2 regions of the Micromonospora sp. CA-249363 genome follow, and region 2 is predicted to be linked to the other one. Evidence: riboswitches for the same ligand, from Rfam matches in the RefSeq annotation. Region 2 holds a riboswitch; the other holds the start of a gene.
What was found. A riboswitch is a leader RNA that binds a small molecule or an ion and turns the genes downstream of it on or off. The one in region 2 is predicted to bind cobalamin.

Region 1: another riboswitch for cobalamin. It lies ahead of ACQPZK_RS12575 (CbtB domain-containing protein); the one in region 2 lies ahead of cobN (cobaltochelatase subunit CobN).

The regions. Positions count from the first base shown of each region.
Region 1 covers NZ_CP192020.1:2,744,793-2,748,191, reverse strand. The annotation lists gene ACQPZK_RS12580 (ribonucleoside-diphosphate reductase subunit alpha) at 1-1,026, opposite strand, end outside; cobalamin riboswitch at 1,220-1,433, opposite strand; cobalamin riboswitch at 1,576-1,715, shown strand; gene ACQPZK_RS12575 (CbtB domain-containing protein) at 1,751-1,954, shown strand; gene ACQPZK_RS12570 (CbtA family protein) at 1,945-2,709, shown strand; gene ACQPZK_RS12565 (histidine phosphatase family protein) at 2,706-3,302, shown strand.
Region 2 covers NZ_CP192020.1:3,470,349-3,473,747, forward strand. The annotation lists gene cobN (cobaltochelatase subunit CobN) at 1-1,621, opposite strand, end outside; cobalamin riboswitch at 1,903-2,079, opposite strand; gene ACQPZK_RS16060 (hypothetical protein) at 2,399-2,734, opposite strand; gene ACQPZK_RS16065 (RNA polymerase sigma factor) at 2,897-3,399, shown strand, end outside.

The sequences.
Region 1 (3,399 bases), 730 kb from region 2:
CGACCACATCTCGTCGGCCTCGACCCGGCGCATGAACTCGTCCGGGATCCAGTTGGCCAGGTTGAGGTTGTGCGTACGCCGGGCGTCCTCGCCGGTGTTGTCCCGTAGCTGGAGGAACTCCTCGATGTCCGGGTGCCACGGCTCCAGGTAGACGCAGGCCGCGCCCTTGCGCCGGCCGCCCTGGTTGACCGCCGCGACGCTCGCGTCCAACGTACGCAGCCACGGCACGATGCCGTTGGACTGCCCGTTCGTGGCCCGGATCAGCGCGCCCCGGGACCGGACCCGGGAGAACGCGATGCCGATGCCACCGGCGAACTTGGACAGGTTGGCGACCTGGGCGTACCGCGCGTAGATCGAGTCCAGCTCGTCGCGGGGCGAGTCCACCAGGTAGCACGAGGACATCTGGGTGTGCCGGGTACCGGAGTTGAACAGGGTCGGCGAGCTGGGCAGATAGGCGAGGCTGGACATCAGCCGGTAGAAGTCGACCGCCTCCTGCGGCGTACGGGACAGGCCGCAGGCCACCCGCAGCAGCCAGTACTGCGGGGTCTCCAGCACCAACCGGGTGGTGGGGTGGCGCAGCAGGTACCGGTCGTAGACGGTGCGCAGGCCGAAGTACTCGAAGCGGCGGTCGCCGTCGGCGTCGACGGCGTTGTCGAACGTCTCCGCGTGGGCGGCGACGAACGCGGCGGTCTCGTCACCGATCAGACCCTCGGCGTGGCCGGCCCGGATCGCCGCGCTGAACGACGTGACGCCCTGCCGCCGCACCTCCTTGTCGACGTAGCCGGCCAACAGCCGCGCGGCCAGGCGCGAGTACTGCGGCTCCGCGCCGATCATCTCGGCCGCCGTCTGGATGGACAGCCGGTCCAGCTCGGCCGTCGTCGCGCCGTCGTAGAGGCCGCTGATCGTACGGGTGGCCACCCGCATCGGGTCGACGTCGGTCAGGTCGTCGGCCCACCGCTCGACCGCCCGGACGATCTTGTTCACGTCCACGGCCTCGGTGCCGCCGTCGCGCTTGCGCACCTGCATCGGCGTCCGCCGCACGGCCTCGCCGCTGACCGGGACCACCTCGGTGACTGTCACCACTCACTCCTCGGGAGTTCGAGACCTCAAGGGCCCTCGGACGCAAGGAGGCGGACACCGCCGGACTCCACGCCGCGCGGGCGTGGGTCAGGTGGCGTCAGCCGTACCGCGCGGCCTCGGACCGCCGCGCGCCCGGGTTCGGGTACGCGGCGCGCTGGCAGGTCTTCGGACTCGCGGGCGCGACCGGGCCCACCCGGTCACCTACTGGCCGTCGCTTCCCAGGCCGATGGCCCAGTGCTGATGACGGCGGTCGTTCCCACTCACCGCTGCGGGACAGTCCCGGATTTCCACCGGGTTCCCTCTTGCCTCGACCACTCACTCGGAACGGCCGAACCAGCTGCGGTCGACACCATATATAGGGGCGAGCACGTTTGTCACACCCCACATGTCGGTCTCGGGCGTGTCGCGGTCGACGGTGACGGTCCTCGTCGATCGACTCGGGCCGGACGGCGGACGGTGACGCCCCGACCGTCGTCATCGGCTTGACCGAGGAGAACCGGCACCGCTACGGTCGACCCACTATCTGCGGCGACGCGAGGGAAGCCGGTGAGAATCCGGCGCGGTCGCGCCACTGTGAGCGGTCCCCAGCCCGGGGGTCGCGAGCCAGGACGCTCGGTCGTCCGCAGCCTTGCGATGGGGACGCGTCATCCCCGAGGAGGTTCGTCCACGCATGTCCAGCTCCACGTCCAGCCAGCCGCTGGCGCACCCCGCTGTCCCGACCCGTCTCCTGTGGACGGTACTGGCCACCGTCGCCGCGCTCGCCCTGCTGACCTACCTCGTCGCCTTCGACCAGGGGGCCGTCTCGCGCAGCGGGATGTACCTGCACGAGCTGATGCACGACGGCCGGCACCTGCTCGGTGTCCCGTGCCACTGACGGGCACCGCACCCACGTTCGTCTCGGTCCTGCTGCGCGGGCTGCTCGCCGGCCTGGTGGCCGGCCTCCTCGCCGGGACGTTCGCCTACGTCGTCGGGGAGCCACACGTCGAGGCGGCCATCGCCATCGAGGAGGCGGCCACACACGCCGAGCCCGTCGCCGACGGGCACCAGCACGGCGAGGACGCCCTGGTCGGCCGCAACGGCCAGCGCGGCGGCCTGTTCCTGGCCACCGGCCTCTTCGGCGCCGCGATGGGCGGTCTGCTGGCCAGCGCGTACGTCCTGCTCAGCCGTCGTCGGCGGACCGCCGACGACGGGCGGTCCGGGCTGCTGCTGGCCGGTGGCGCGCTGCTCGGCGCGGTGATCGTGCCGTTCCTCAAGTACCCGCCGAATCCGCCGGCCATCGGCGACCCGGCCACCATCAACCAGCGCACGGTCACCTACCTGCTGATGGTGGTGCTCGGCCTGGTGGCGGTCTGGTCCGGTTCGCTGGGCTACCGGTCGGTCGGCGAGCGCGCCCCGGTGTGGCTGCGCGTCAGCGCGGCGGTCGGCGGGTTCCTGCTGGTCACCGTCGTGTCGTACGTGGTGCTGCCGTCGTTCCAGGAGGTCCCCGGCGACTTCCCGGCGACGCTGCTGTGGAGCTTCCGCCTCGCCTCGCTCGGCACCCAGGTGGTGCTGTGGACCGGGATCGGCCTGCTCTTCGCCGCCCTGACGCACCGCCAGCGCGTGGTCGCCGACGCACGACTGGCGGGGTGAGCGCCACCAGTCTGCGGCTGGTCGCCCACGGTCACACCGCCGCCCTGCGGCAGGCCCGGTTCGGCGGGGACGACAGTCTGGACGAGGGCGGCCGGCGCGCCGCCCTCGCCCTGTCCCCCGCTGGTACGGGCCGGCGACAGGGTCACGCCGTGGCGTGCCTGTCCAGCCCCGCGGCGGCGGCCGTGGAGACCGCCCACGCTCTCGGCCTCGCGCCCACCGTCGAGACGGCGCTGACCGACTGCGACTACGGCGACTGGACCGGGCGGTCCCTGGCGGAGATCGCCGCGTCGCGACCGGACGGGCTGCGCGAGTGGCTGTCTGCGCCGGACGCGGCGCCACACGGCGGTGAGTCGGTCGTCGCGCTGCGCCGGCGCGTCGGTCGGTGGCTGGACGCGCAGCGCGGCGCCGGTCGACGGGTCACTGCCGTCACGCACCCGCTCGTGATCCGGGTCGCGCTCGTGCACGCCCTGGATCTGCCACTGGCGGCGTACCGGCAGTTCGACGTCGCGCCACTGGCCGTCGTCCGACTCACCGACCACGGTCCACGGTGGCAGCTCCGCCTGGACGCGGCACCGGCACCGGCGGACTGGTGACGAGGGCCTACCGCGGCTCCTCTAGAGCTGCCCCGGATCCGGGGCAGCGAGCCGGGGCCGCCGGTCGGGCGGGCCCGGAACGGATGTCGGGCGGGCC
Region 2 (3,399 bases):
GGTCCGCGAGGACGGCGTCGGGCGCGCAGTCGGCGGCCAGGCCGAGTCCCTTGCCCGGCAGCCACTCCAGGGTGCCGTGCTTGCCCAGGTGCACCACGGCGTCCGCGCCGAAGCCGCCGTCCGAGACCGGAGCGGCGAGCCAGCGGTACGCGGCCAGGTAGTGGTGGCTCGGCGGCAGGTCCGGGTCGTGGTAGATGGCGATCGGGTTCTCCCCGAAACCACGTGGCGGTTGGATCAGCAGCGCCACGTTGCCGAAGCGCAGCCCGGCCAGCACGATGTCACCGCCCTCGGTGTACAGCTCGCCGGGCGGCTCACCCCAGTGCTCCCGCATCCGCGCGCGCAGCTCGACCGGGATCTGCTCGAACCACCGCCGGTACGTCTCCCCGGGCACCCGCGCCTCGGCGGCCGCCAACTGCTCCGGCGTGAGCCACTCCACGTCGTGCCCACCTGCGGCGATCAACGCGTGGATCAACGCGTCACCGTCCGTGGGCGGCGGCGCGTGGCCCAGGTCGTAGCCGGCCTCGGCGAGCGCGGCGAACAGCCGGACCGCCGAAGCCGGGGTGTCCAGCCCGACGGCGTTGCCGACCCGGGAATGCTTGGTGGGGTACGAGCTGAGCACCACGGCGATCCGCTTGTCGGCGTTCGGCACGTACCGCAGCCGGGCGTGCCGCACCGCGATGCCGGCGACGCGGGCGGCCCGCTCGGGGTCGGCGACGTATACCGAGAGACCGTCGGCGTCGACCTGCTTGAACGAGAACGGCACGGTGACGATCCGGCCGTCGAACTCGGGGATGGCCACCTGCATCGCCGCGTCCAACGGGGACAGTCCGGCGTCGCTGCCGGCCCACTGCTCGCGTGTGCTGGTCAGGCAGAGCGCCTGGATGACCGGCACGTCCAGGGCGGCGAGCGCGCCGACGTCCCAGGCGTCCTCGTCGCCGCCCGAGGAGGCGTCCGCCGCGACCGCGCCACCGGCCGCGAGGACGGTGACCAGCAACGCGTCGCAGCGGGCGAAGAGCCCGAGCGGGCCGGCGCCGGCGGTCAGCCCGCGCAGCGAACCGCAGAAGATCGGCAGCGGGTTGCCGCCGGCCGCGCGCACCGCCTCGGCCAGCACGTCGACGAACGCGGTATTGCCGGCCAGGGCGTGCGCCCGGTAGAAGACGATCCCGATGGTGGGCCGATCCGGTTCGGTGGGGTACTCACCGTGCACGCCGTACGACGGGGTCGGCGCGGGCGGGGCGAATCCCTCGCCGGTGAGCAGGACCGTGTCGGAGAGGAACCGGGCCAGCTCCCCCAGGTTGTCCGGCCCACCCTCGACCAGGTACGCGAGGGCCTGGGCGACCACCCCGGACGGCACCGTGGAGACCGCCATCAGCTCCGCGTCGGGCAGCGCCTCGCCGCCGAGCACGACCGTGGGCACGCCGCTCGCGAGCACCGCGGCGAGGCCGTCCGGCCACGCCTGCCGTCCCCCGAGCAGGCGTACGACGGCGAGGCCGACCCCGTCCAGCAGGGCGGGCACCTCGCCGGCCGCCACGCGGGCGGGGTTGGCGAGCCGGTAGTCGGCGTCGCTGGCACGGGCGGCCAGCAGGTCGGTGTCGGCGGTGGAGAGCAGCAGAATGCGCACGGCAGGCTCCGGACGGTAACGTCAGCGCGTTCGCGGAGGCGATTCGGCGACGACGTGGGGTGAGCGCGGGGTTCAGGGGGCGCCGCGGCCCGGACCGCTCACCGGCACGGGGCCGGCAGCGACGGGTGGCGTGGCGCGGAACTCAGCGGGAAACGGAGTCGATGCCGATCGCGGCGACAGCACGGCCGCAGTGCGGGAGACGGCAGCGGTGCGGAAGACGGCTGCGGCCGTCGATGGTGGAGACGCCAAGCGTCATCGGGTCCTCCTCGGGTGTCCACGCCCTGGGGTACGTCCCGACGGCCGAAGTATCCTGGCTTCCGGATCGACGCTCTCCCCCGGCCTTCCAACCGCAGACACACGGTCGTGACTCACGAGGGGGGATCACTCCCCGGTGACAGTGGCGGGACCGCGTCGGATTCGCACCGACTTCCTTCACTGCCGTCAGGCCGCGAATGCTGCCACACCGCCGAGCCGCCGGTCAACGCCGCCCCGACCCGCCGGGCGGGTGTGACGCGGCGACGGATCGGCGGGTGACGCGGCGACGGATCGGCACACCGCGATGCCCCCCCGGACCTGCACCCACGGTCCTTTGCTCTGCTTCCCCATAGGCGACACTGCGGCCCGCTGGCTGTCGCGTATAGGGAAGCAGAGCAAAGGACGCGTCACACGCCCTGGCCCGCGCGGTCGCTCAGCGTGGCGCCGCCCATCCGGCACGCTGGTCGGTCATCCCGGCCCGGCAGATCAGCGGGGACGCGGGGACGGTCTGACGCGGAGGGCTCAGCGGGCGTGGCGCTCCGGGTGTGCCCGATTCCACACCCGCATCCGCTCCGGGTAGCCGGTGCGGGCCGCCTCGTACAGCGGCACCGCGTGCTTGCGGGCGATGTCGCCGGCCGCACGGGGTGTGCCGGTGCGGCGACGGATCCACTCGCCGTCATGGGCGATCGCGACCACGGTGGTGTCGGTGGCGGTCGTCTCGGGTTCCAGGTAGAACTCCACGCCCCGCCGGCTGGTGACGAACGCCTCCAGCGCGGCGAGGTCCTCCCGGGTGGCCTCCCGGTCCAGCTTCGTCGGGGTCGCCTCGGCGCTTCGAGACCGCCGGTTGAACCAGCCCATGCCCAGCCCCTCTCCCTCGACTCCACTCCCAGTTCAGCACCGATTCCTGGCAACACGCTGGACGGCGGGTGGGAGAAATCTGACTCGTCCGGGGCGGAACCCGACGCGCGCGGGTGGTGTCATCAGTGCGAGTCCGACCGGAGGTTCCCCCTGGACGACGACGTGCTCGTCAGCCGCGCCCGATCCGGTGACCTGGAGGCGTACGACCTCCTGGTCGCCCGGCACACCGCGTCCGCGTACCGGACGGCGGTGCTGCTCGGTGCGGGTTCGGACTCCGAGGACGTCGTCCAGGAGGCGTTCGTGAAGGGCTACCGCAAGCTGTCCCGTTACCGGGGAGAGTCGTCCTTCCGCTCCTGGTTGCTGGCGATCGTCGCCAACGAGACCCGCAATCTGCACCGGTCCCGCTCCCGGCGGGACGGCCTGGTCCTGCGGGCGGCGGCGAATCCGCCACCGGAGATCGCCGAGGACGACGCCGTCGACGCGGTCCTGGCCGGCGAGCGTCGGGCGGCGCTGGTGGCGGCCCTGCGACAACTGCCGGTACGCGACCGCGAGGTGATCGTCTGCCGGTTCTTCCTCGATCTCGGCGAGCAGGAGACGGGCGTCCTGCTCAGCTGGCCCCGGGGAACGGTGAAGTCCCGTACCTCCCGGGCACTGGCGAAGCTGCG